2 regions of the Sphingobium sp. EP60837 genome follow, and region 2 is predicted to be linked to the other one. Evidence: riboswitches for the same ligand, from Rfam matches in the RefSeq annotation. Region 2 holds a riboswitch; the other holds the start of a gene.

The links. A riboswitch is a leader RNA that binds a small molecule or an ion and turns the genes downstream of it on or off. The one in region 2 is predicted to bind cobalamin.
Region 1: it holds a riboswitch for cobalamin, as region 2 does, so the genes downstream of both, EP837_RS16880 (cobalamin biosynthesis protein CobG) here and EP837_RS04855 (TonB-dependent receptor plug domain-containing protein) in region 2, are expected to answer to the same signal.

What each region holds. Positions count from the first base shown of each region.
Region 1 covers NZ_CP015987.1:853,258-857,042, forward strand. The annotation lists gene cobI (precorrin-2 C(20)-methyltransferase) at 1-603, opposite strand, end outside; gene EP837_RS16875 (precorrin-8X methylmutase) at 600-1,229, opposite strand; gene EP837_RS16880 (cobalamin biosynthesis protein CobG) at 1,229-2,278, opposite strand; cobalamin riboswitch at 2,488-2,714, opposite strand; gene EP837_RS16885 (alpha/beta fold hydrolase) at 2,845-3,708, shown strand.
Region 2 covers NZ_CP015986.1:989,752-993,536, reverse strand. The annotation lists gene cobA (uroporphyrinogen-III C-methyltransferase) at 1-97, shown strand, start outside; gene mobA (molybdenum cofactor guanylyltransferase) at 180-716, opposite strand; cobalamin riboswitch at 782-1,021, shown strand; gene EP837_RS04855 (TonB-dependent receptor plug domain-containing protein) at 1,195-3,033, shown strand; gene EP837_RS04850 (ABC transporter substrate-binding protein) at 3,070-3,785, opposite strand, start outside.

The sequences.
Region 1 (3,785 bases), on a different replicon from region 2:
GCAGTCCTGCTTCCCCGCCGCCTCGACCGCGCGGCGCAGCTTGGCCAAGTTGCGGCCGATCTTCATGACCACCAGCGCATTGGTGTCGTGGATGCGCCGGGCGAGTTCCTCTTCAGGCAGCGTCGCCATGAGGACCGTCAGCACATCATCCCCCCAGCTGATCGGTGTGCCGCTGGCGGTCCAGGCCCCCGACATGCCGGTGATGCCTGGCACGATCCGCACCGGCGCAAGCGGCGACAGGCGGCTGTGCAGATGCATGAAGCTGCCGTAGAAAAAGGGGTCGCCCTCGCACAGCACCACCACATCCTCGCCATCCGCTGCCAGCCTGTGGAGATGCGCGGTGCAGTCGGCATAAAAGGCGGACAACGCCTGATTATAGCGCGGGTCGCTGACCGGTATTTCGGTCGTCACTGGATATTCCATCGCATATTCGATGGCATCGGGCCTTAGCAGCCCCTCGACGATGCGCCGGGCATGGCCGTGGCGTCCCGGCTTGCGGAAATAGGCGATGTGGCGGGCGTTGCGGATCAGCCGGTCGGCGCGCACGCTCATCAGGTCCTGCGCGCCGGGGCCAAGGCCGACGCCATGAATGACCCCGCTCATTCGGCCGCACTCGCCAGCGCGTTGATGGCGGCCACGGTCATGGCGCTGCCGCCCAGCCGCCCCTCAACGATGCAGCAGGGGACGGGCTGCGCCTCCCACAGCGCCTCCTTGGATTCCGCTGCTCCGACGAAGCCGACCGGGCAACCGATGATTGCGGCGGGGCGAGGGCAGGCGGGGTCCTCCAGCATGTTCAGCAAGTGGAAGAGAGCAGTCGGCGCATTCCCGATCGCGACGATCGCGCCCTCCATATGCGGCCGCCACAGCTCTAGCGCCGCTGCAGAGCGCGTATTGTTCATGGCGCGGGCGAGATCGGGCACTTGCGGATCGCCCAGGGTGCAGAGGATCGGATTATCAACGGGCAGGCGGGCGCGCGTGATCCCCTCCGATACCATGCGTGCGTCGCACAGGATCGGCGCGCCTGCTTCCAACGCCGCGAAGGCTGTGACCGCGAAGCTTGGGGAGAAGCGGATATGGCGGACGAGGTCCACCATCCCGGCGGCATGTATCATGCGCACGGCGACCCGCTCTTCTTCGGGCGAGAAGCGGCCAAGCTCCGCCTCCGCGCGGATGGTGCGGAAGGACTGGCGATAAATTTCCGCCCCATCCCTTTCATAGACATGCGGCATCATTGGACTCCGAAGAGGGTAAGGATCTGGTCAGGCGAGAGGCCCGCGCGAAGCGGCGGCGCGCCCGCACGGGCGTTATGGGCAAGGTCGAAGCGTCCCGAGCGGCCGGTCAGCATGACCGCCGCCCGCGACGGACGCGCGCATCCCTTGGCGCATCCGGAGACATGGAGCCCTGGAACATGCGGGGCGAGCCGAATCGCAAGGTCGCGCGTGGCGACACTCGCCTGGGGGCAGGCGGGCGCACCGGGACAGGCATCGGCAGAAAGGCGTGGGTCGTCAGGGTCGTCCGGCGCAGCATTGCCGCCCTCCAGCAGCAAGCCGCGCCAGGGCGTCAGGCGCACGGCCTGTACGCCGTCCTCCATGATCGAGAGTAGTGCGGTTGCCTCGACCCGTCCAAAGGGCGCGGCGTAAAAAGGCCCCGGCGCTTGAGCAAGCGCAGAGGCGCGCGAACGAGGCGACGCGGGCGCCTCACCCGCGGGAAGCGGCGCCAAATGCCGCGCCATGCGCCCGGCCTGCACGCCGCCGCTGGCAACAAACCAGTGAGCAAGGCTGATCAGCGCGTCCACCGCATCTTCCGCAGTGACGGACGCGCCTCTTTCCCGTCCATCGGCGCGCAGGATCAGCCCGCCGCTCGTTCCCCGCTCGATCCGGAAATCCGCCGGGGCATCGGTCAGCACAGGCGCAGGCCCCGCGTCGATCGCAAAGCCGATCTTGGCGGGCAGCTCGGGCAGTTCATCCATGCGCGCGATCAATTCATTGGCGATCGATGCGCTGATGTCGCCCTCTGCCCAATCCGGATTGAGGATCAGCGGCGCGCGCATTTCCCGCGCTGGATCAGCCTGCGCCAAGTCCAAGGCGACAAGCCTTTCTATCAACGCGCGATGCACCACCTCGCGCACGCCCCGAACCTGAAGCGCGGCCCGATTGGTGAGGTCGATATGGCCATTGCCATGACGCAAAGCTGCTTCATACAGACCTTCGGCCTGCGCTCGGCTCATCCGACCAAGCGCCGGGCGAACGCGCACCAGCAGCCCGTCGCCCGCCATCATCGGCTGCCATGCGGTCGGGCACCAGCCGCGCACGGCGGCGACGTGCTGCGCCTGCTTCTGCATTGCTCCCATCCTTCCACGCTCGCGCCACGACCAGCGGACGGCACGCGCAGGCGCACGGGGAAAGCCGCACGCCGCACGGCCGCAGCCGCACCCTATTCGTCGCTCAAACGGAGAACCGAGCCGTGACCATCCCCTGGGTCATGGCAAGAGCGACCTTTGCTCCGGCAGGTCTCCTGGCTTGCGGGTCATAGCGTCGGCATGGGGCCTTCCCGGATCGCTCCAGTGGCTGACCGTCCCATCTTCAGGGTCCGGCCGATCCATGCCTTGCTCGCCGCTCACAGTTGCAGGGACAGCCGCGGATTAGGGAGGCAACCCTCCCGCACCGCGTTCCCATTTAAGTCCCTTGCGGGACACCGGCGCGATCGATGAACCGGGCAAGGCCCGGTCCGCTGCGCTTCATAAAGGGGATGCGCGCGAAAGGAAAGTGGGCAGCGGCGGCTTGCTTGCGCCTGTCATGGCCTGACGCTACTCCCTTGGCCCATAACGATATGGAGAGAGAATTGATGAGCGATCTCAGCTTCGAAGCGACCAGCCGTTTCCTGGAAACCGCCAATGGACGGTTGCATTATCATGAGGCTGGATCGGGGCCGGCACTGCTATTGCTTCATGGCTCAGGTCCGGGCGTCACGGGCTGGGCGAATTTCCAGGGCAATCTGCCGCTCTTCTCGCAGCATTTCCGTACGATCATTCTCGATGCACCGGGCTACGGCAAAAGCGATCCCGTAGATGGCGATCCGGTTGCGGTGGCGCGCGATGCGGTGGTTGCGCTGATGGACGGCCTCGGTATCGATCGCGCCCATATCCTCGGCAACAGCTATGGCGGCATCGTCGGCGGCCATCTCGCCGCGTCGCATCCGCAAAGGGTGCTGCGCTACATTACGATCGGCGGGATCGGGTTCAACATCACCTCCACCTTCCCCAATGAAGGTCTGACCCGGCTCGTCGATTTCATCGAGGATCCAACGCGCGAGAACATCATCGCCTGGCTGGAGTCGATGGTGTACGACAAGTCCATCATCACCGACGAGCTTATCGACATGCGCTACAAGGCCGCGCTCGAACCGGTGACGATGGAGAGCAGCCGTAAGATGTACACGCGCTCCGCGCTCGGCTTCATCGCACAGTCCATGAGCGGGCCGGGCGTGTCGCAGCGGATCGACTATCTCGGCAAGATCCAGGCGCCGACCCTGATCACCTGGGGCCGCGATGACAAAGTCAGCCCGCTGGACGGCGCGTTCCTGCCGATGCGGGTGATCCCCAATGCGGAACTGCATGTGTTCCCCAAATGCGGCCATTGGGCGATGATCGAGTGCAAGCAGCGGTTTGAAGAGCTGGCGCTCGGGTTCTTGTTGGATGGGCGGGCGTAGGCGCGCTCAGTCCTCCTGGAATCACCCGTTCAGGCTGAGCTTGTCGAAGCCTCCACTTTCTTCAGGAAACGCCCTTC
Region 2 (3,785 bases):
CAGCGATGAAGATCCGACCCTGCTTCTGATTGGCGAAGCGGTGGCGGGCACGGCCATGCCTGGTGAGGTCGCCGCAAGCGTCGCTCTTCAGGCTTGAAGGCTCAGCCCTCCGCACCTTCGCCTTGAGCTTGTCGATGCCCCTGCCTTAGTTGGAAGGAAGGTAAGGGGCATCGACAGGCTCAGTCCTGATAGCGCAAACCATCAAGATCTTCCGGCCGGTTGATATTGGGCAGCACGATATCCGCCCGGTCCACGATCTGCGCGCCGATCCGCTCCAGCCACCCATAGATGGAGCGGTTATTCTCTTCGGCCAGGTGCGCGTCCAGCTCTCCCGCCAGCGAAGCGGGCCAGAACCCGGCAAGTTGCTGCCCCTTCAGCACCGCCGCGCCATCTGCGGTCAGCGCCTCCGCCAGCGCGGCCGGATAGACCGGCATGTCGCACCCGATCGTTAGCACCCCGTCAAAGCCCTGGCCTGCCGCATGATGCAGCGCCGCGTTCAGCCCGCCCAGCGGCCCCATGTCTGGGGCAGGCCGATCGGGTAGGCCCGTCACCCCCTCCATCGCCCGGCCGCAAACCACCACCGCCTCCACATGCGGCGCAATCGCCGCCATCGCATGCTCCAGCAGGATGCGCCCGTCCGGCATCACGGCCAGCGCCTTGTCGCTCCCGAACCGGCTGGATCGCCCACCGGCTAGCACCGCGCCCAGCAATCGCATCGATCCACTCCTTGGCAGAACCTCTGCTTTCCCCTATGGCGCGGCGCGTGAGCGGGCAACCGCTGACATAAGAAGATCGCGCCGGTGCCCATTGGGCTTGAAAGGGAATGCGGTGCGGATAGCGTGGCTATCCAATTCCGCGGCTGTCCCTGCAACTGTAAGCGGCGAGCGCGATGCACTGTGGAACCCGCCGTCTTCAAAGGGGAGGCGATGGGGGCCAGCCACTGGGCCAGACGGCCCGGGAAGGCCGTGCATCGCTGCCTTGACCCGCGAGCCAGGAGACCTGCCAGCGCATGGTCGCTCTTGTCCAGGATCCAGGGATAGGTCCGGGCACGGTGTTTTCCGTCTGAGCGACGCGAAGCGGCGGGGGCCGCATCGGTGCGCGGGGCGGGGCGCTGGCGTCTGTCCTTACCGCGTGTCCGGCCGTTTGCGCGGAGACCCTCGCCCAAGAGTCGCCTGACGCTCAGGGAAGACGAACATGTTCAAGACCGGAATTTCACTGCTGGCGCTTCTCGCCGCCACCCCCGCGCTCGCAGGGGATAATGACGAGATCATCGTCACCGCGCTCGGCATCGAGCAGCCTCGCGATGAAGTCGGCCAGGCCGTCACCGTAATCGACGCACAGACCATCGAAACGCGCCAGTCGGTCAGCATCGCCGACCTGCTGATCACGACGCCGGGCGTACGGTTCAACCGTGCTGATGTGGTGGGCGGGGTTACGGGTATCTCGATCCGCGGCGCGGAAACGACGCAAACGCTGGTGCTGCTCGACGGCGTCAAGGTCAACGACCCCAGCGGCATCGGCGATCTCTATGACTTCGGCAATCTCCTGACCGGCAACATCCGCCGAGTCGAGATACTGCGCGGCTCCAACTCGGTCGTCTATGGCAGCCAGGCGATTGGCGGTGTCGTCAACATCATGACCGGCGAGCCTGCCGAAGGCTTCGGCGGCAGCGCCTCGATCGACTATGGCTATGCCGACACGCTGAACGCCAAAGCCGATGTGTCCGGCAGCAGCGGCATCGCGTCGGGCGGCGTGGGCGTCGCTTATTTTCGCACTGACGGCATTTCCGCCGCCCAGGGCGGCACGGAAAAGGACGGCTATGAGAATATCGCCACCCACGCCAAGCTGAAGCTCGCCTTCACCAACAATCTCAGCCTCGATTTGCGCGGCTATTATATCCACGCCGATCTCGACACCGACATCTTCTTCGGCGCGCCGATGGAGTCGACGGACAGCAGCAAGCTGAACCAATATGTCGGCTATGCGGGCATCAACCTCGCCCTGTTCGACGGCAAGCTGACCCAGCGGGGCGCCGTCACCTGGCTTCGTAACGATCGCGACTATTTCTCGCCCTTCGGGGATTATGGCTATTCGGGCACCAACCTTCGCTTCGAATATGAGGGCGTCTATCAGCCCATTGATCAGGCCAAGCTGGTCTTCGGCTATGAGCATGAGCGGCCGGATTATGATTTCTACGGCTTCGGCAGCGGCGGCGCCAAGGCGAATATCGACAGCGTCTATGCCCTCGCCGTCGTGAAGCCCTTCACCGGCCTCTCGCTCACCGGCGGCGTGCGCCACGACGATCACAGCCAGTTCGGCGGTGCGACCACGCTCGGCGCCAACGCCAATTACACGCCCAATGCTGGCCGCACCAACATCCGCGCCAGCTATGGCGAAGGCTTCAAGGCGCCATCGCTCTATCAACTTTATGATGGCTTCAACGGCAATCCCGCCCTTCGGCCCGAAAAGTCGAAGAGCTACGACATCGGTTTCGATCATAGCGTCGTGGGCGGCCGCGCGATGATCTCCGTCACCGCCTTCCGCCGCGACACACGCGACCAGCTCTATTTCGACGGCTTCATCCTGCCCTTCGGTCAATATATCAACCTGACCCGGACCCGGGCCAAGGGTGTTGAGGCCGCCGTCACGCTGAAGCCCGTCGATGCGCTCACCGTCACGGCTGCCTACAGCTATATCGACGCGATCGACCGGTCGGAAGGCGGCATCAACGAAGGCAAGCTGTTGCCCCGCCGTGCCAAGAATGCGGTGAGCGTCTCGGCCGACTATGTCTGGTCCTTCGGCCTGTCGATGGGCGCTACGCTGACCATGGTGGGCGACAGCTTCAACGACGCTGCCAATACGCAGCGACTTGACGGCTATGCTCTGCTGGGCGTCCGTACATCCTTCCCGATCAACGAACATCTCGAGATTTACGGCCGCATCGACAATCTCGCCGATGAAGAATACTCGACGGTCTATGGTTACAACACCTATGGCCGCTCGGCCTTTGGCGGCGTGCGTGTCCGCTTCTAAAGCCTGGCGAGAGGGGCTGGCGTGAGCCTCAGCCCCTCAATTCTGCGCAACGGTGACCTGCGCCACGATACTGCGCGCGGCCTCCACATAGGCGGGGCCGCCGCACACCGTCCACGCCTGCGGAACGCGGATGCGGGGGATGGAACGCAGCGCCGGATGGTGCAGCATCTCCGTTCCCTGATCGACGACATTCTCGCTGCCGCTCTCGACGATCAGCCAATCGGGCCTTGCCGCGATCATCTCCTCCAGCGGTACCTGGGCAAGCGAGGCTTTGCCCAGCTTCCCCGCCAGATTGACGAGCCCCGCGCGCCGGATCAGTTCATCGACCAGCGTACCCGTCCCGGTCATATAGCCGCGCCGCTGATAATAGGCTGCGACCCCGCCGCGTCCAGCCTGAGGCAGCGGGGCAAGATCGCGATCCATGCGCCGGATCAGCGCCTCCCCGCGCTCGCGATGTCCGACCGCCGCGGCGACCTCACGAATTTGGGCCCGGATCGTGACCAGACTGTCCGCACTGGCCAGCCCCAGCGTTCGCCACTGGCCCGGCGGGGCGCCGACCACGCTTCCCGCACCATCGGGAAGGCCGATCAAAAGATCGGGCCGCATCGCCAGCACCTCCTCGGCGGGGCGGCGGAGCGTGCGAAACCGGCGCGCCTTCGCCACCGCTGCCGACAGTTCCGGATCATGGCCATAGGGGCTGAGGGCGACGATCTGCCGGGGATCGGCAAGCGCCAGCACATATTGATCCGCGC